DNA from 4 places in the Luteipulveratus mongoliensis genome. Region 1 is predicted to be linked to each of the others. Evidence: riboswitches for the same ligand, from Rfam matches in the RefSeq annotation. Region 1 holds a riboswitch; each other region holds the start of a gene.
What was found. Region 1 has a riboswitch for cobalamin ahead of VV02_RS04420 (ribonucleoside-diphosphate reductase subunit alpha). Riboswitches for the same ligand answer to the same signal wherever they lie in the genome.
Positions count from the first base shown of each region.

Region 2: linked by a shared signal. The riboswitch ahead of VV02_RS21210 (putative cobaltochelatase) and the one ahead of VV02_RS04420 (ribonucleoside-diphosphate reductase subunit alpha) in region 1 are both predicted to bind cobalamin.
Region 3: linked by a shared signal. The riboswitch ahead of cobN (cobaltochelatase subunit CobN) and the one ahead of VV02_RS04420 (ribonucleoside-diphosphate reductase subunit alpha) in region 1 are both predicted to bind cobalamin.
Region 4: linked by a shared signal. The riboswitch ahead of VV02_RS21190 (CbtB domain-containing protein) and the one ahead of VV02_RS04420 (ribonucleoside-diphosphate reductase subunit alpha) in region 1 are both predicted to bind cobalamin.

Region 1 is NZ_CP011112.1:951,930-956,474, forward strand. Features, by position in the region: gene VV02_RS04420 (ribonucleoside-diphosphate reductase subunit alpha) at 1-2,458, opposite strand, end outside; cobalamin riboswitch at 2,600-2,816, opposite strand; gene VV02_RS04425 (glycoside hydrolase family 35 protein) at 3,056-4,545, shown strand, end outside.
Region 2 is NZ_CP011112.1:4,466,876-4,471,420, forward strand. Features, by position in the region: gene cobO (cob(I)yrinic acid a,c-diamide adenosyltransferase) at 1-376, opposite strand, end outside; gene VV02_RS21210 (putative cobaltochelatase) at 376-2,421, opposite strand; cobalamin riboswitch at 2,526-2,709, opposite strand; gene cbiE (precorrin-6y C5,15-methyltransferase (decarboxylating) subunit CbiE) at 2,788-3,984, shown strand; gene cobM (precorrin-4 C(11)-methyltransferase) at 3,981-4,545, shown strand, end outside.
Region 3 is NZ_CP011112.1:4,474,189-4,478,733, forward strand. Features, by position in the region: gene VV02_RS21235 (precorrin-2 C(20)-methyltransferase) at 1-449, opposite strand, end outside; gene VV02_RS21240 (precorrin-8X methylmutase) at 446-1,090, opposite strand; gene VV02_RS21245 (hypothetical protein) at 1,087-1,953, opposite strand; cobalamin riboswitch at 1,953-2,094, shown strand; gene cobN (cobaltochelatase subunit CobN) at 2,129-4,545, shown strand, end outside.
Region 4 is NZ_CP011112.1:4,458,837-4,463,381, reverse strand. Features, by position in the region: gene cobA (uroporphyrinogen-III C-methyltransferase) at 1-319, shown strand, start outside; partial or broken gene VV02_RS27245 (histidine phosphatase family protein) at 332-793, opposite strand; cobalamin riboswitch at 810-973, shown strand; gene VV02_RS21190 (CbtB domain-containing protein) at 1,005-1,226, shown strand; gene VV02_RS21185 (CbtA family protein) at 1,228-2,013, shown strand; gene cobT (nicotinate-nucleotide--dimethylbenzimidazole phosphoribosyltransferase) at 2,013-3,041, shown strand; gene VV02_RS21175 (cobalamin biosynthesis protein) at 3,038-3,964, shown strand; gene VV02_RS21170 (cobalt-precorrin-6A reductase) at 3,924-4,545, opposite strand, start outside.

The sequences.
Region 1 (4,545 bases):
GGACGAGAGGGGCTGCGACCGGCGCGGGAGCGGGCGGCGCGACGGGTGCAGGCGCTGGCGGGGGAGAGGCGACAGCCGACGTACGACGGGCGAAGCCGAAGCCTCCGCCGCTGCGTCCCGACGACTTCGCCTTGTTGACGGACACCGTCGACTGCTCGGCCGTGTGCCGCGGCTTCATGTGCAGGTAGTAGGTCGTCTTGACGCCCTTGCGCCAGGCGGCCGAGTAGATCCGGGTCATCTCGCCCAGGTCGCGCGTCTCGAGATACATGTTGCGGCTGATGGCCTGGTCGATCCACTTCTGCGCGCGTGCCGCGACTTCGAGGTACGCGTCCGGCGCCAGCTGGAAGGAAGTCCGATAGATCTCGCGCAGGTCATCGGGGATGTCCTCGACGTTCGACAAGTCACCCTGCGAGCGCAGCAGGTCCTCGCGCACCCGCTCCCAGAGCCCGCGCTCCTGCAGCGCCGCGACCAGGTTGCGGTTGACCTCCAGGAACTTGCCCGATGACGTCGCGCGACTGAACAGCTGCGAGAACTGCGGGTCGAGCCCGGGCGTCGTGCCGGCCACCAGACCGATGGACGCGGTGGGAGCGATCGCCATCAGCGTGGCGTTGCGCATGCCGCCAGCAACCTTGCTGCGCAAGGCATCCCAGTCGAGCCGCGACGTACGGACCACGTCGACATCGACACCTCGACGGGCGGCCTGGACGTCGAGGGTGTCGAACGGCACCAGCCCGCGTGACCAGCCTGAACCCTCGAAGTTCGGGTACGCCCCTCGCTCCTGGGCGAGGTCAGCGGACTCGTCGATCGCGTGCCAGCTCACGAACTCCACCAGCTGGTCGATGAGGTCGTACGCCGCCTCGCTCTCGTAGGAGATGCCGAGGCGTTCGCATACCTCGGTGAAGCCCATGACGCCGAGCCCGATCGCTCGGTTCTGGTCGTTGGAGAACTCCGACTCGGGCACCGAGGAGCGGGTGATGTCGATGAGGTTGTCGAGCTGTCGGACCGCGAGCCGCGCGCTCTCCGCGAGCCGATCCCAGTCCCACTCACCGTCGACGAGGTGGCGGGAGAAGTTGATGGAAGCCAGGTTGCAGACCGCCACGTTGTCGCGGTCTTGAGGGAGCGTGATCTCGGTGCACAAGTTGGACAGGTGGATCGTGCCGGTGTTGTCGTTGAGCGCCCGCAGGTTGATCGAGTCCTTCCAGGTCAGCCACGGGTGCGACGTCGTCTGCAGTGACACGAGGATCGCGGTCATCTGCTCACGAGCGCGAATCTTCTTGAACGCCTGCATCTTTCCTGCCTCGGCGAGCGCGACGTACTCGGCGTACCGTGCGGAGAACTCGTCCCCGACCAGCTCGACGAGGTCGGGTGTCTCCAGAGGGTCGAAGAGGTACCAGGCCGCGTCGGCCTCGACGCGCTTCATGAACTCGTCGGAGATCCAGACGGCGGTGTTGGCGGTGCGGGCGCGGCGATAGGGGTCACCGGCGTTCTGACGCAGGTCGAGGAACTGCGGGAAGTCGAGGTGCCAGTTCTCCATGTAGAAGCAGAGCGCGCCGAACTTCTTGCCGCCGCGAGATACGGCCCGCAGGATCGAGTCGACGGTGTGCATGAACGGGATCGGCCCGGTGGAGCTGGTGTTGTTCGACCGGATCGGCGAGCCCTCCGAGCGGAGCTTGGTGACCGAAAGGCCAATGCCACCAGTGCCTTTGGTGAGCCACATGACGTCGCGCATCGACTTGGCGATGTGCTCCATGTCGTCGTCCATCTGCATGACGAAGCAGTTGGACAGCTGCGGGGTGATCGTCCCCGCGTTGACCAGGGTCGAGCCCGCGGCGAGGTAGTCGAGGCTGGACATCTTCCGATAGAAGCGGATGGCCGCCTGGGTCGGATCCTTCTCGTTGACCGAGAGGCCCATCGAGACCCGCATCCAGAAGTACGCCGGCACCTCCAGCGGCCGCTTCGCCGGACCCGTTGCCATATAACGGTTTCGGAGGGTGATGATGCCGATGTAGCGCAGCCCGTCGTCGAGATGATGGTCCAGCGCTGCGGCCAGCTCTTCCAGGTTGAACGCCGAGGCGAGCCGTGGGTCGAAGAGCCCGTCCTCGACGGCCTCGCGGATGTAGCCGGGAAAGCGTGCCTGGTGCAGCAGCGCGAGCTCGGTCTGCGTCTCGAAGTCGCCGAGTACGTTCTTGTAGATCGTCTTCAGCAGCAGCCGCGAGGCGACCACGTCGAAGTCCGGGTGGTCCTTCACGTTCTGCACGGCCACCTGGATGGCGGCTTCGTCGAGCTGCTCGGTCGTGATGCCGTCGAAGAGCGTGATCTCCAGCTCCGAGGCGATCTGCATCGTCATCGACATCGCGTCGGGCAGGCCCTCGGCGGCACGTTCGATGGCGCGGTTGATGCGGTCGGCGTTGTACGGCTCGCGCGATCCATCGCGCTTGGTGACATGGATGGTCGACATCCGGTCTCGTCCTCCCTCGCGGTCTGTGGTCAGCAGGCCGCGAGCGGTGAGCGGGGGACGAGGCATCGACGGTCGCCAGAGGCGCGACCGACGTACCCGCCCACCAGCCCTCCCACGAGGCCAGCAGACACAGCCGCCCGATGGGGCGGCTGCTTGCTGGCAGGTCTTCGGACTCGCGGGCACGGGCTGGTTGGCCCATCTACTGGCCGTCGCTTCCCAGGCTGTAAGCCCAGTGCGTCATGACGGCTGTCGTTCCCACTCACCGCTGCGGGGCAGTCCCGGACTCACACCGGGTTCCCTCTTACGACGACCTCACATCTGGAACATATGGGGTCGAACCAGCAACATGACCACCATATGTGGGGGTGTTCGCGACACGCTAGCCACAGATGTCGTGGACATCGACCTAAGCCGGTGCTACCCGCACCCCGCCGGTCGAGTGGCCGGAGCGCTAGCGGAGGCGTATCGAGACCCGGTGCGTGCAAGGGAGACTCAAGCGCTCGAGGTTGCCTGGTTTCGACTCGGCTCCGCTGGCTCAACCGACGGACCTGCTACGGTCGTTCAACCGACGGTGCTATAAAAGCAACAGGAGACACGATGCCGCAGATCATCTCGGGCGCGTTCCACTACGCGCGGGTTCACCCTGATCAGTGGCGTCCTCGCCTCGAGCTCTGTCGTGCCATGGGTCTGGACACGATCGAGACCTATGTCCCGTGGAATCTGCACGAGCCGCAGCCCGGCGACTTCCGGTTCGACGGGTTCGCCGACATCGAGGCGTTCCTCGAGCAGGTCGCGACCGCCGGTCTCCAGGCGATCGTGCGGCCAGGCCCGTACATCTGCGCCGAGTGGGACAACGGTGGGCTCCCCGCGTGGCTGACCGGCACGCCAGATATCCACATCCGCACGGCCGACTCGACCTATCTCGAGGCCGTCGACCGATGGTTCGACGAGCTCATCCCGCGCATCGCGGCCCGCCAGGTCACGAGAGGCGGCAACGTGACAATGCTGCAGATCGAGAACGAATATGGCTCGTACGGCAGCGATCTGGCCTATCTCACTCACCTCCGTGATGGACTGCGGGCGCGCGGTATCGACGTCCCGCTGTTCACCTCCGACGGTCCTGGCGATCACATGCTCACCGGCGGCACGATCGACGGTGCGGCGGCGACCGTGAACTTCGGCAGCAAGCCGACTGAGGCGTTCGACACGCTCCGCCGACACCGTCCGCGAGATCCGTTGTTCTGCATGGAGTTCTGGAACGGATGGTTCGACCACTGGGGCGAGAAGCATCACGTCCGAGCAGCGAGCGACGTCGCGGCGACGCTGGACGAGATGCTCTCCATGGGTGCCAGCGTCAACTTCTACATGGTCCACGGCGGCACGAGCTTCGGCGTCACCGCTGGCGCCAACCACGACGGCAGCTATCTGCCGACAGTCACCTCCTACGACTACGACGCACCGATCGACGAGGCAGGTCGTCCCACTGAGAAGTACTGGGCCTACCGCGAGGTGATCGGCCGCCACCGCGAGATCCCAGCGCCGCCCGAGCCGGCCGAGCCGGCCGTTCTCCCGCAGACGACCGTCGCGCTCGACTCGGCCGTGTCGCTGCGCGCCGCGTGGGACACGATCGCGACCGGCGGGCACAGATCACCGCACCCACCGACGTACGAGGAGCTCGGCATCTCCCACGGGCTCGTCCGGTACCGCGCGCACCTGCGCGGGCCGCGCCAGGCGTACCCACTCACCCTGCCCGGTGTCGCCGACCGAGCGCATGTGTACGCCGGCGGTGAGCTCCTCGGCATCGTCAATCGTGACGACGACGCAGCCTTCGAGCTGGAGGTCCCGGCCGAAGGTCTCGATCTGGAGGTCCTCGTCGAGTCGATGGGCCGGGTGAACTACGGAGTCCACACCGGTGAGCGCAAGGGGCTCGTGGAGGGCGTCCTGCACGGCGGCCAGTACGTCCATGGCTGGGATGTCTCCGCGCTGGAGCTTCCCGATCTGCCGGCGGTCGACTGGAGTGTGGGCGGGGCCGGCGGACCGGTCAGGACCGGACCTGCCCTGCTGCGCGGCACCTTCGACTGCGTCTC
Region 2 (4,545 bases), 3.5 Mb from region 1:
CGGCGAGGCGGCGCTTGATCTCCGCCCATCCCTCAGCGGCCGCGGCCGCGTGCTCGTCCTCGGATCCGGTCTTGCGTGACCAGGACCAGCCGGAGCCCATCTTGTGCCACTCGACCGGACCGCCCTCGCCGGTCTGATCGTGCAGCTCGCCCAGCCGTTCGAGGACGGCCTGCTCGCCGATGCGCCACTTCGCCGACTTCACGAACTGGAACACCCCGATCGACCACCCCTGGTTCCAGCCGCGCAGCGCCAGTCCGAACGCGGCCGTCGACTTCCCCTTGCCGTCGCCGGTGTGGACCATCACCAGCGGACGGTTGCGGCGCTGGCGGGTCGTGAGCTTGTCATCCGGTACGACGGCCGGTTGCCCCTGCGGCATCAGCTCGCCCTCCCGCGTACGACGGCCGTCAGGTCCTGGGCGCCCACCTCGCCGACGGCGACGTAGTCGGCCTGCAGATGATGGCTGAGCTCTCGAGCCAGGCCCATCGCGAATCTGCCTGTCTCGCAGTCGATCACGAGCGACGCGACGCCGGATGCCGCGAGTGCGTCAGCCGCCTGACGCGAGCGGGCGACCGCCTCGGGCCCCTGGGTCGCCCGCCCATCGGTCACCACGACCAGCAGCGGCCGCCGTCGGGGATCACGCAGCCGTTCGATGCGCAACGTCTCCAGCGACTGCAGCAGCCCCTCCGCGAGCGGTGTCCGACCACCCGCGGGCAGCTCTTCGAGGCGCCTGGCCGCGATGTCGACGGACGACGTCGGCGGCAGCAGCAGCTCGGCCCCCTGACCGCGGAACGTCACCAATCCCACCTTGTCGCGCCGTTGGTAGGCATCGAGCAGCAGCGACAGCACGGCTGCCTTGACCTCTTCCATCCGTCGGCGCGCAGCCATCGACCCGCTGGCATCCACACAGAACAGCACCAGGTTGGACTCGCGGCCGACTCGCCGGGCGAGGCGCAGATCCTCGTGCCGGAGCTCGAGCCGGGTCGTACGCCGACGCGCGGCCTGGTGCGGCGCTGCGGCTCGGATCGTGGCTGCGAGGTGCAGCGGCCCGGGCTCTCCGTCGGGCCGGCGGGCTCCCACGGTCCGGCCCGTCGTGGTCACGGCGGCGGAGCGGCGTCCCGCCTCACCCTCGCCGGTGCCCGGCACGCTGAAGAGTCGGGCGCGGTATGGCTGCCCGGAACGGATGGTGGACTCCGCCGCCGAGCCGGAGCCAGGCGGCATCTCGCGCGACTCGGGCGACTCGGGCGGTGCAGCCGACTGGTCGGACGGTGCAGCGGACTGGTCGGGGGTCGATTCCGGGGGCTCCGACGTGTCGTCCGCGGGTCCGTTTTGAGCGGGCGGCTCGGGCTCGCCGTCGCCGGTGTCCGAGTCGCTCGGTTCGCCATCCGTCGGGGGCGGTGGCGGCGGTGGCGGCTCGTCGTCGCCCAGCAGCTGGTCCAGCAGGTCTTCGTCGAGCCCCGGGGCATCGAACGGGTTGCGTCGACGACGGTGCGGGATCGACAGCCGTGCCGCGACCCGGATGTCCTCGGTCGTGACCGCAGAGCGACCCTCCCAGGCTGCATGCGCAGCGGCCGCACGCGCGGTGACCAGGTCGGCACGCATGCCATCCACCTCGAACGCCGCACACACTTCGGCGATCTTGGTCAACGCCCGATCTGACAGGTCCACCGAACCAACCGCCTTGCGAGCGTTGATGACTCGGTCGGCGAGGGCAGCCTCGTCGGCAGCCCAGGCCGCTGCGAAACCGGCGGGGTCGGCATCGAAAGCCAGGCGCCGGCGTACGACCTCGACGCGGGTCTGCGGATCGCGAGGTGCGCGTACCTCGACGGTCAGGCCGAAGCGGTCGAGCAGCTGTGGGCGGAGCTCGCCCTCCTCAGGGTTCATGGTGCCGACGAGCACGAAGCGTGAGGCGTGCGAGACCGAGACGCCCTCGCGCTCCACGGTCGAGCGCCCCATGGCCGCGGCGTCGAGCAGGACGTCGACCAGGTGATCGTGCAGCAGGTTGACCTCGTCGACGTAGAGCAGTCCGCGGTGGGCGGCGGCCAGCAGGCCGGGCTCGTACTCCGCCACGCCCTCCGACAACGCCTTGTGCAGGTGCAGCGAGCCCATGACCCGGTCCTCGCTCGCGCCGACGGGGAGCTCGACGAGCCGGGCGGGGCGCGTGGTCGGCGAGCCAGAGTGCGGGCCGTCGGGACAACGCGGGTCCGGGTGGGACGGGTCGCACGAGAACCGGCAGCCCTCGACCACCGCGACGTCAGGCAGCAGCGCAGCGAGCGCGCGCACCATCGTCGACTTGGCGGTGCCCTTCTCGCCGCGGACGAGGACGCCGCCCACCTCAGGGGCGACGGATGTCAGCAGCAGCGCGAGCGACATGTCGTCGGAGCCGACGACGGCGGTGAACGGAAAGGTCGGTGAAGCCTGCATGAAGACTGATCCCTCTGGACGAGACTCCTCCTCCGGCCGAGGTCGCAGGCTCCCTCGGTCCGGCATCGTCGTCACGTTCCCACGGACGCACCGGACACACGCGGCACGTCGGTTGCTGCGAGGCCGGTCTTCGGACTTCCGAGCCCACTGACACGCCTTCCCGGTCTCCCAGTGGCTGCGCACGCGCAGTGTCAGTGGCTGTCTCGGTCACCGCAGCGGGTCCTGTGCCGGAATCTCACCGGCTTCCCGATTCTCCCTGCTAGGGGCACCTCGCATCTGCCGCTTCGCACCCTAGCGTCCGCTTGTGAACAGCGCTGCGCCTGTCGGTCGAGGCCGAGACGGTGGTTTGTGGTTAGGGTCCCGCCTGTGAACACCGTGACTGTCGTGGGGATCGGCGCTGATGGCTGGTCGGGCCTTCCGCGTTCGAGACAGGAGATCGTGCTGGGTGCCGAGGTCGTCGTCGGGGGACGTCGGCACCTCGACATGGTGCCCGACGTGCCGAGGCAGGTACGCCGGTCGTGGCCCTCTCCCCTGCGCGAAGGTCTCCCGGCACTCCTGGCCCAGTACGACGGCCGCCGGCTGGTGGCTCTCGCGTCCGGTGACCCGCTGCTCTCCGGCGTCGGCACGACCTTGATCGACCTGCTCGGACCCGAGCGGGTCGAGATCGTGCCAGCGGTCTCGTCGGTCTCGCTCGCCCACGCCCGGATGGGCTGGCCCTACGAGTCGGCCACCGTCGTCTCGCTGGTCGACCGACCGGTCGAGGACCTGGCTCGCCGCCTCGCACCGCGACGCCGCCTCACCGTGCTGTCCGCCGACGAGTCGACCCCAGGGGCCGTCGCCGAGCTGCTGACCGAGCAGGGCATGGGCACCGCCGAGATGACCGCCTGGTCCAACCTGGCCGCTCCGGACGAGTGGGTGGCCCGCGGCAGGGCCGAGACCTGGAGCGCCGAGGTCTCCCGGCTCAACATCCTGTGCATCACCTGCCCTGCCGATGCGCCGTCGCACGGACTGGTTGCCGGGCTGCCCGACGACGCCTTCGAGCACGACGGCCAGCTCACCAAGCGCGACATCCGAGCCAGTGCGCTCGCCCGACTTGCTCCTCGCCCGGGCGAGCGCCTGTGGGACGTCGGCGCCGGCGCCGGCTCGATCGCCATCGAGTGGATGCGCGCTCACCGCGACTGCACGGCCATCGCCATCGAGTCGAGTCCTGAGCGTGCAGAACGCATTTCGCGCAATGCCTCCCGCTTCGGGTTGCCGACCCTCGAGGTCGTGACGGGCACCGCGCCCGAGGCACTCGACGGACTCGCCCAGCCGGACGCCATCTTCGTCGGCGGCGGTGCCGGCATAGCCGGCGTGCTGGACCGATGTCTGGAGGCCCTGTCCGAGGGAGGCCGCCTTGTCGCGCACGCGGTGACCATCGATACCGAAGGCGTCCTCGTCGCCGCCCAGCGTGAGCACGGCGGCGAGCTCAGCAGGATCACCGTCGAGACCGTGGAACCCCTTGGCACCATGCGTGGTTGGCGTCCCTCACGGGCCATCACCCAGTGGAGTCTGACGCGGTGACGGTGCACTTCGTCGGCGCCGGGCCAGGCGCCGCTGACCTGCTGACCCTGCGTGCGGCGCGGTTGATCTCCGAAGCCGGGACAGTCCTCTACGCCGGCACCTACCTCGATCACGAGGTCCTCTCTCACGCCTCCCCCGACGCGCGGCTGATCGACACCCAGCACCTCGATCTGGACCAGATCACCGCGCACCTCGTCGAGGCTCATGAGCGAGGCGAGGACGTCGTACGCCTGTGCTCGGGTGACCCGTCCGTCTACTCCGCGCTCACGGAGCAGAAGGCCCGCCTCAACACTGCCGGAGTGCCGTGGGACGTCTCACCCGGCGTCCCGGCGTACGCCGCCGCAGCCGCCATCTTGGGTGCTGAGCTGACCATCCCTGAGGTTGCGCAGTCGGTGGTGCTGACCCGCACGCAGGCGCGTTCGACGGCGATGCCTGACACGGAGTCACTGGCCCAGTTCGCTGCCAGCAGAGCGACTTTGGTGCTTCACCTGGCGATCCGTCGCACGCGTGAGCTGGCCGCTGAGCTGGTCGAGCACTATGGCGACGACTGCCCGGTGGCGG
Region 3 (4,545 bases), 3.5 Mb from region 1:
CGCACCAACGGCATCGCGGCCGTTGCCGTGGCGGCCGCCATCGAGGTCACGCCCGGCACGATCTCGACTCGGTAGTCGGCGCTGAGGCGGTCGTACATGTACATGAAGGAGCCGTAGAACAACGGGTCACCTTCGGACAGGAGCACCACATCGCGACCCGCGGCGAGATGGGCTGCGAGCCGGCTCGCGGACGCCTCGTAGAACTCCTCCATCGCACCCGCATAGCCGCCCGGGTGCTGAACCGTCCCGGTCGTGACGGGATAGACCAGCTCCTCCTCGACCTTGCCGTCAAGCCGGTCTGCCACGATCGCGCGCGCGTTGGACGAGCCTGGTCGACCGGAATGATAGGCAATGATGCCTGCGCGGTCGATCAGCCGAACGGCCTTGAGTGTCAACAGCTCTGGATCGCCGGGGCCGACCCCAATCCCATAGAGGATGCCCGTGCTCATTCCGCCTCCTGCGCGATGGCGTTGAGCGCGGAGGCAGCCATGGCCGACCCACCTCGGCGACCACGAACCGTGAGGTGCGGGACGCGCGGTGCGTACGACTCCAAAGCCTCCTTGGACTCCGCGGCGCCGATGAAACCGACCGGCACACCGATCACGGCGGCGGGCGGTGCGGCGCCGTCGGCCAAGAGCTCGAGCAGGTGGAACAGCGCAGTCGGAGCGTTGCCGATCGCCACCACCGAGCCGGCCAGTCGCTCGCCCCAGAGCGAGACCGCCGCTGCCGACCTGGTCGTCCCGAACTCCTTGGCCAGCAAAGGAACTCGCTCATCGCGGAGAAGACAGACCACATCGTTGTCGCGCGGGAGCCGGGCTCTGGTCACCCCAGACGCAACCATGTTGGCGTCGGTCAGGATGGGCGCACCGGCGGCGAGGGCGGTACGCGCGGCGGCTACGAAGTCGTCGGTGATGCGCAGGTCCGCTGCGAGATCGACCTGCCCGGAGGCGTGAATGATCCGGACGGCGACCTTCTCGGCGTCCGCAGGAAGGTGCGCCGCGTCGGCCTCCGCGCGGATCGTCGCGAAGGACTGCCGATAGATCTCGGCCCCATCGGTCTCGTAGTCGTAGCGTCTCGTCGGCGCCTTCACGCGAGCTCCTTCGGCAGATAGTCAAGGTTGTAGAGCACGATGCCGCGCCATGGCGTGATGACGAGTCCCGTGGCGTACGAAGCGATCTCGCGTACTCGGTCAGCCGGGACCGCCCCATCGTGCAGATCAAGGTGGACGGCCCAGCGTCCGTCGTTCTGCCGTATCGGACCGTACGCCGGTGGCTGGCCATCCTGCCGCTCCCACCGGACCGCAGCTCCCAGCTCGACGCCCTGACCGGGCAGCTCCTGGACGTGCCAGGCCGCACTCTCGCCCTCACCACAGACTGCGAGGAAACGATGGGCGCGGTCGATCAGTGTCGCCACGATCTGGTCGACCGCAACCACCGAGTCGGCGCGCTCACCGACCACGATCTGCGCCGAGTCGGGCGCGATGACGACAGCGCCCAGGTCGACCGACGCCGCCGCGATGTCACCCCGCCCGTCGTCCAGCGCGAAGAGGAACTTGCCCGGCAGACCGGCCAGGGCGTCATCCTCCAGCAGCGCTTCGTCGAGGTCCGCGACGACGCCTCGCAGGTCGACGATCCCGCCAGCAAGTCCCGTGAGCGGGGAGCAAGTGATGTTGCGGACGAGGTCGTGTGAGCGCCGCGGCAGCAGGCCGACAGCCTCGATCTCGTCGCTCACGTCAAGGCCCGCCGCGAGCCCACGCAGCTGGACGTTCGCGCGCGAGGTGAGGTGGACGTACCCGTCGCCCTCGCGCTCGGCGATATCGGCGAGCGCTGTCAGGCCAGACGCGCTCACCCGACCGCCAGGCAGTCGTACGCGCAGCAGGTCCCCGTCGTCCGCGCGCCACGGCCGCAGCACGCCAGGGCAGCGGTCGAGGCGGGTGCGAGTCACGGCGGACATGCTCGCACGACCCTCGGGGTAGCCTGAGCGGGCACATCCCTGCGAGACCAGGAACCCGGTGCCATTCCGGGGCGGTTCCGCCACTGTGAAGCCGGCGCCAGCGCCGACCAGCCAGACACTGGCCGCGGGGATCTCCGACCATCACGGGGCGAGAACCCCGCTAAGGAGCTCCTCGATGACGCGCATCCTGCTGCTGTCCACGTCCGACACCGATCTGCTGTCCGCCCGCGCCAGCGGTGCCGACTTCGACCTGGGCAACCCCAGCCGTACGCCGGTCGCCGGCCTCCCCGAGCGTCTCACCTCCGTGGACCTCGTCGTTGTGCGCATCCTCGGCACCGCGCGCACCTGGCAGGACGGGCTGGACGCCATCGCCGCGTCGGGGACACCGACGGTCGTGCTCGGTGGCGAGCAGCTGCCGGACGCCGAGCTGATGTCGCTCTCGACCGTGCCGGTCGGAACGGCGGCCCAGGCTCACCTCTATCTCGCGCAGGGCGGACCCGCCAACCTCACCCAGCTGCACGCCTTCTTGTCGGACACGGTGCTGCTCACCGGCGAGGGCTTCGAGGCACCCGCGGAGATGCCGACCTGGGGCTGGCTCGATCGCAGCCCCGCTGGTCGAGTAGCCACGAGGGACCGCAGCCCCGCTGGTCGAGTAGCCGTGAGGGACCGCAGCCCCGCTGGTCGAGTAGCCGTGAGGGACGAGCGGCGTATCGAGACCACAGACCGTGCACGCATCGGCATCCTGTTCTACCGAGCGCACGAGAGCAGCGGCAACGCCGCCTTTGTGCACGACCTTGCCGACGCCATCGATGCAACGGGCGAGGCCGTCGGGCTGCCGATCTTCTCGTCCTCGCTGCGCAGTGCGCCCGCTGATCTGATCGAGGCGTTCGGCACCCTGGACGCGCTCATCGTCACGGTGCTCGCGGCCGGTGGCAGCAAGCCTGCGACCGCCGGCGCCGGCGAGGACGACGAGGCCTGGGACGTCGCGGCGATGGCGGCCCTGGACATCCCGATCCTGCAGGGCCTGTGCCTGACGTGGTCGCGCGAGGACTGGGCCGAGTCCGACGACGGCCTCTCGCCCATTGACTCGGCCAACCAGGTCGCCATCCCCGAGTTCGACGGCCGGATCATCACAGTTCCCTTCTCGTTCAAGGAGATTGACGAGGACGGACTGCCGTCGTACGTCGCCGATGAGGAGCGCTGTCACCGCCTTGCCGGCATCGCGGTCTCGCACGCCCGCCTCCGCCGAGTGCCGCCGAAGGACCGCAAGGTCGCGCTGATGCTGTCGGCGTACCCGACCAAGCACAGCCGCATCGGCAACGCAGTCGGACTCGACACTCCCGTCACCGCGATCCGGCTGCTGCGCGCCATGCGCGAGGCGGGGTACGACCTCGGCCCGGTCGGCGCGATACCTGGGCTGGACGACGTCGAGCCCATCGAAGGCGAGGAGCCGGACACCACCGCCGGCAACGCTCTCATCCATGCGCTCATCGATGCGGGCGGGCAGGACGAGGAGTGGCTCACGCACGCCCAGCTCGACGACGGCACTGTGCGAGTCAGCGCCGGCGACTACCGCACCTGGACCGCGAACCTGCCCGATCAGCTGCGGGACTCGATGCGCGAGACCTGGGGCGAGGCGCCCGGCTCGCTGTTCGTCAACAAGGCCGACGAGATCGTGCTCGCCACCATCCAGGCCGGCAACGTCGTGATCCTGATCCAGCCGCCGCGTGGCTTCGGCGAGAACCCGGTCGCGATCTATCACGACCCCGACATGCCGCCATCGCACCACTACCTCGCCGCATACCGTTGGCTGGAGCGGGGATTCGGCGCTCACGCGGTCGTTCACCTCGGCAAGCACGGCTCGATGGAGTGGCTGCCCGGCAAGAACGCCGCGATGTCCGCCACCTGCGCGACCGACGCCGCCATCGGCAACATGCCGCTGATCTACCCGTTCCTCATCAACGACCCGGGCGAGGGCGCGCAGGCCAAGCGCCGCGCGCACGCCACGATCATCGACCACCTCGTGCCGCCCATGGCCCGCGCCGAGTCGTACGGCGACATCGCCCGTCTCGAGCAGCTGCTGGACGAGCACGCCAATATCGCGGCGATGGACCCGGCCAAGCTGCCTGCGATCCGCGCGCAGATCTGGACCCTCATCCAGGCGGCCAAGATGGACCACGACCTCGGCCTGGACGACCGGCCCCACGACGCCGAGTTCGACGATTTCCTGCTGCACGTCGATGGCTGGCTGTGCGAGGTCAAGGACGCCCAGATCCGGGACGGCCTGCATGTCCTCGGACAGGCGCCGAGCGGCGAGGCGCGGGTCAACCTCGTGCTCGCCATACTGCGCGCATCTCAGGTGTGGGCGGGTCAGGCAGGTGCGCTCCCCGGGCTGCGAACAGCGTTGGGGCTGAAGGAAGGTGGCTCCGAGCTGGCCGCCGTCGATGCTGTCGAGCAGCAGGCCCGCACCCTGGTTCAAGCGATGGAGGATGCGGACTGGGCGCCCGCGGCCGCAGCCACCGTCGTCGCCGAGCACGCACCGACCGCCGAGTCAGACGTACGCCGGGTCCTTGAGTTCGCGGCCACGGAGGT
Region 4 (4,545 bases), 3.5 Mb from region 1:
CGCTCGGGCGGGGACCACGCTCGTACTCCTCATGGCTGTCGCGACCCTGCCGGCGATCCTGGAGGCCCTCGTCGAGGCCGGGCTCGACCCCGCCACGCCGGCTGCCACCGTCGCCGATGCGGGCATGCCGACTCAGCGGGTGGTCACCGCGACGGCATCGACACTGGCCGACGTCGTACGACAGTCAGGACTGGGCGCGCCCGCCATCACGGTCGTCGGCAGCGTCGTGGGCCTGCAACCACTGGGGGTAGGGCTGGAGTCGGCGCAGCGACCAGACCGGTCCGCCGGTGATCTCCACGCCGTCGAGCGGACCGGCTGAGACCTGGGCGAGGGCACGAGCGGGCAGGCCGAGCGCGGCCAGCAACGCGGAGCGCACCACGAGCGGTGAGGAGATGACGATCGTGAGGCCGGGTGGCCGCTCGACCTGCAGCTGATGAGTCACGCGGGCAAGCAGGTCGTCGCGGCTCTCACCGCCGTGACCGGCGTAGGACGGGTCGGTGAACCACTGGCCGAGCTCGTCACCGCCGTAGGCCTCGACCACCTGATCGAGTGAGTGGCCGCGCCATCGGCCCGCGTCCAGATCGGCCCATCCGTTGTCGAGCGACGCCTCCACCTGAAGTCCGAGTGCCGTTGCTGCACAACGACTCTCGGGCCCACGCTCGGCCAGCTGGGTACGCCGTGCGAGAGGTCTCGGGTCCCAGCTCTGGTCGATCGGCTCGTCATTCGCTGGGAACGCTGATATGCGTGTCGCAGGTGTCGGAGCGTGCCCGATGAGCAGCAGGCGTGACGCCATCCCGTGGCCTCCATCCCTGCGTTGACCGGGTGCCGGACCAGAGCATAGGTTGACTCTGCCGCGACGCGGGAAGCCGGTGAGAATCCGGCGCAGTGGCGCTACTGTGTGGTCCTTTCGGGCCGAGTCAGACCCCGTCCGCGGCAGACCATCCCGGGCACCGACCGGTGCCCGGCCGCTCTCACGGGACGCACTATCCCACCTGGAGGTCATCATGGCTTCGGCTGCTGTCACCGCCCCCACCACGCCCGTTGTCGAGATCCCCACGATCTCGCTGCGCCAGACGCTGCCCTGGCTGGCGTTCTTCGGGCTGGTCGCTCTCATCGCGATCTACTTCGTCGGCGCCGAGCAGGGCGCCACGAGCCTGATCTCGGGCGCGGGTGTGCACGAGTGGGTCCACGACGGACGCCACCTCCTCGGATTCCCCTGCCACTGACGTGCGCACCCTCACTGCTCGTCAGCTCTTGGTCTTCGGACTGCTCGCCGGTTTCGTCGCAGGTCTGCTCGCCTTCACGGTCGCGCACACCATCGGTGAGCCGCCCGTCAACGCCGCCATCGCCGTCGAAGAAGCCGGCGCCGCCCACGAGCACGACGCTGCCGCGCCAGCAGCGCACAGTCACGAGGAAGACGCTCCGATCGTCTCCCGGAGCAACCAGTCCACGTGGGGTCTGCTGACCGCCACGCAGGTGCTCGGTACGACGCTCGGCGGCCTGGCAGGACTCGTCACCGCACTCGTCGTCGGACGTCTCGGACGGCTTCGTCCAGAGGCGTGTGCTGCCCTCGTTGCAGCGACGGGTTTCCTTGTGGCCTATGCGGTTCCGTTCGCGAAGTACCCGCCCAACCCGCCGGCTGTCGGCAACCCCGACACCATCGGTGCGCGTACGGCGAGCTACTTCGGCTTCATCGCGATCAGCCTGGTCGTTGCGATCGGTGCGGCGTACGCCGCGCGTGCACTCGCGCGGAGGCACGGCGCCTTCACCGGTATCACCGCTGGCGTCGCCGGTTACGCGGTCGTGATGCTCGTCGTCGCGCGACTCATGCCGGTTCACAACGAGGTGCCGGGCGACTTCCCGCCGGACACGCTCTACCAGTTCAGGTTCGCCGCTCTGGCCACGCAGCTCACGCTGTGGGCCGGGATCGCGGCGGTGCTCGGGCTGCTGCTCGTGCGCCACCAGCGGCAGTCCCTCCCGACCGCGCAGCGCGCAGCCTTGCAACCGGCCTGATGTCAGCACTCCCTGTCTCGTACGTAGCCGCGGCCGATGCCCGTAGTCGTCTGGCCGGTCTCGCGACGCCACCTGGCGCGCTGGGCCTGCTGGGCGAGACGGCGGTCTGGCTGAGTGCGGCGCAGGGAGTCTGTCCACCCCGACCGGTCCCCAACGTGCACGTCGCCGTGTTCGCCGGGGACCACGGGGTGGCGGCGTACGGCGTGACGCCCTTCCCGTCCGCGGTCACCGGCCTGATGGTGCGGGCCTTCGTGGACGGTACGGCCGGGGTCGCCGTGCTGGCTCGCCAGCACGGTGCCGGACTCCGGGTCGTCGACGTGTCGGTGGATGCCGACCTCGATGGCGTGCCGGCTGAGATCTCAGCGAGCAAGGTGATGCGCGGCAGCGGCGCCATCCACCTCGTCGATGCCATGTCGCACGAGCAGACCGATGCGGCTCTCGCGTTGGGCGCGCAGGTGGCAGACGAAGCGATCGACGCGGGCGCCGACCTGCTGATCGGTGGCGACATGGGCATCGGCAACACGACTCCCGCGGCCGCGCTGATCGGTGCCTCGCTGGGCGTCTCGTCCGAGCAGGTCACCGGCCGCGGGACAGGGGTCGACGACGAAGGACTGCGGGTCAAGCAGCGCGTCGTGGCCAACGCGCTGCGTCGGGCCGGCATGCGCGTCAAGGATCCCCATGACCGGCTGACCGCGCTCGGAGGTGCCGACTTCGCCGCTCACGCCGGCTATCTCATGCAGGCCGCGAGGCGCGGCGTCCCCGTGCTGCTCGACGGGGTCATCTCCGTTGCTTGCGCACTGATCGCCGAGGAGATCCAGCCGGGCAGTGTCGCCTGGTTCGCAGCAGGTCATCGGTCGCCAGAGCCTGCACAGAGTCTGGCTCTCGACCGGCTCGGTCTGTCGCCGCTGCTCGACCTCGGCATGCGCCTGGGTGAAGGCTCGGGTGCAGTCGCTGCGGTGCCGCTCGTACGTTCTGCCGTGACGTTGCTCACCGAGGTGGCGCTGCTGTCCGACGTGCTGGAGCCGTGAGAGCGCGCGTCCTCGGACTTGCCACCGGCATGGTGGCCGACCGGATGCTGGGCGACCCTCGCCGCGGTCATCCGGTCGCCGGATTCGGTTCGCTGGCGCACCATCTCGAGCTCGCGCTCTACGCGCCGCGCAGGCGTAGGGGAGCCGCCTTCACAGGCGCCCTTGTCGCGGGAACGCTCGGCATCGGCGGTCTGGTCGAACGTCAGGCCAGCCGGCGCCCGGCGGTGCGGTTGCTGTCGACCGGGCTGGCGACGTACGTCGTCCTCGGCGGCCGCACCCTTGAGCGTGAGGCGCATGCCGTGGCAACCCTTCTGGAGGCCGGTGACCTGCCGGGTGCGCGCCTGAGGGTCACTCACCTCGTCGGTCGTACGCCGGATCACCTGTCCGCGGACGACGTCGCCCGAGCGACGGTCGAGTCCGTGGCGGAGAACACCTCTGACGCGGTCGTCGCGCCGCTGCTGTGGGGAGCCGTGGCGGGAGTGCCCGGTCTGCTCGGCTATCGAGCGATCAACACCCTGGATGCGATGGTCGGCCACCGGACCGAGCGATACCGCGAGTTCGGTTGGGCCAGTGCAAGACTCGACGACATCGCCAACCTCGCGCCAGCCCGGTTGACTGCACTGCTCGCCGCCGCGCTCGGTGACACGGCGCCAGCGCTGAGGGCGTGGAGACGTGACGCACCTCGGCATCCGAGCCCGAATGCGGGTCCGGTGGAGGCGTCCTTCGCCGGAGCCCTCGGCATCAGCCTCGGGGGCAGCAACACCTACGACGGCACGATCGAGGACCGAGGGCGGCTCGGTGATGGCCCACCGGCGTCCGTGGCCGACATCAGGCGTGCCACCGCGCTCGCGCGTCGATTGGGCTGGGCAGCGCTGGCTGTGGTCAGCGCGGGTGCGATGGTGCAGGCGGCGCGGTCGCGCTGAGCACCCACGCGCACGCCTCCTCAGCGGTCGTCACCATCTGAGCGCTCGAGGTGGCCGGTCGGCGTACTACGACCACAGCAACCCCGAGGGCCGCCGCGGCCGTGAGCTTGGGTTCGGTGTGCCTGCCGCCGGAGTCCTTGGTGACCAACGTCCTGATTCCCCTGTCCTGCAACAGAGTTCGCTCGCCGTCGACCGTGTAGGGCCCACGGCTGCGCAGCACGGACCACCGATCCGGGAGTGGCATCTCGGGCTCATCGACGACGCGGGCGATGACCGGGTGCTCGTGGAGTGCAGGGACGAAGTCCGCCAGGTGCTGCCGGCCGGTCGTCAGCAGCACCGGTCCGCCAAGACGCGCGGCCGTCTCGGCTGCTGCCACGTGATGGTCCGCCCAGTGCCAGCTGTCGACCTCGGGATGCTCGGACCAGCCCGGCCGCTCCAGCCTCAGCAGGGGAACTTCGGCGCGTGCGCACGCCTGGACCGCGTTGCTGGAGATCGTCGCCGCAAACGGGTGGGTCGCGTCTACGACGTGCGAGATCCCTTCGTGGGCAAGGTAGCTCGCAAGACCGTCGATGCCGCCGAAC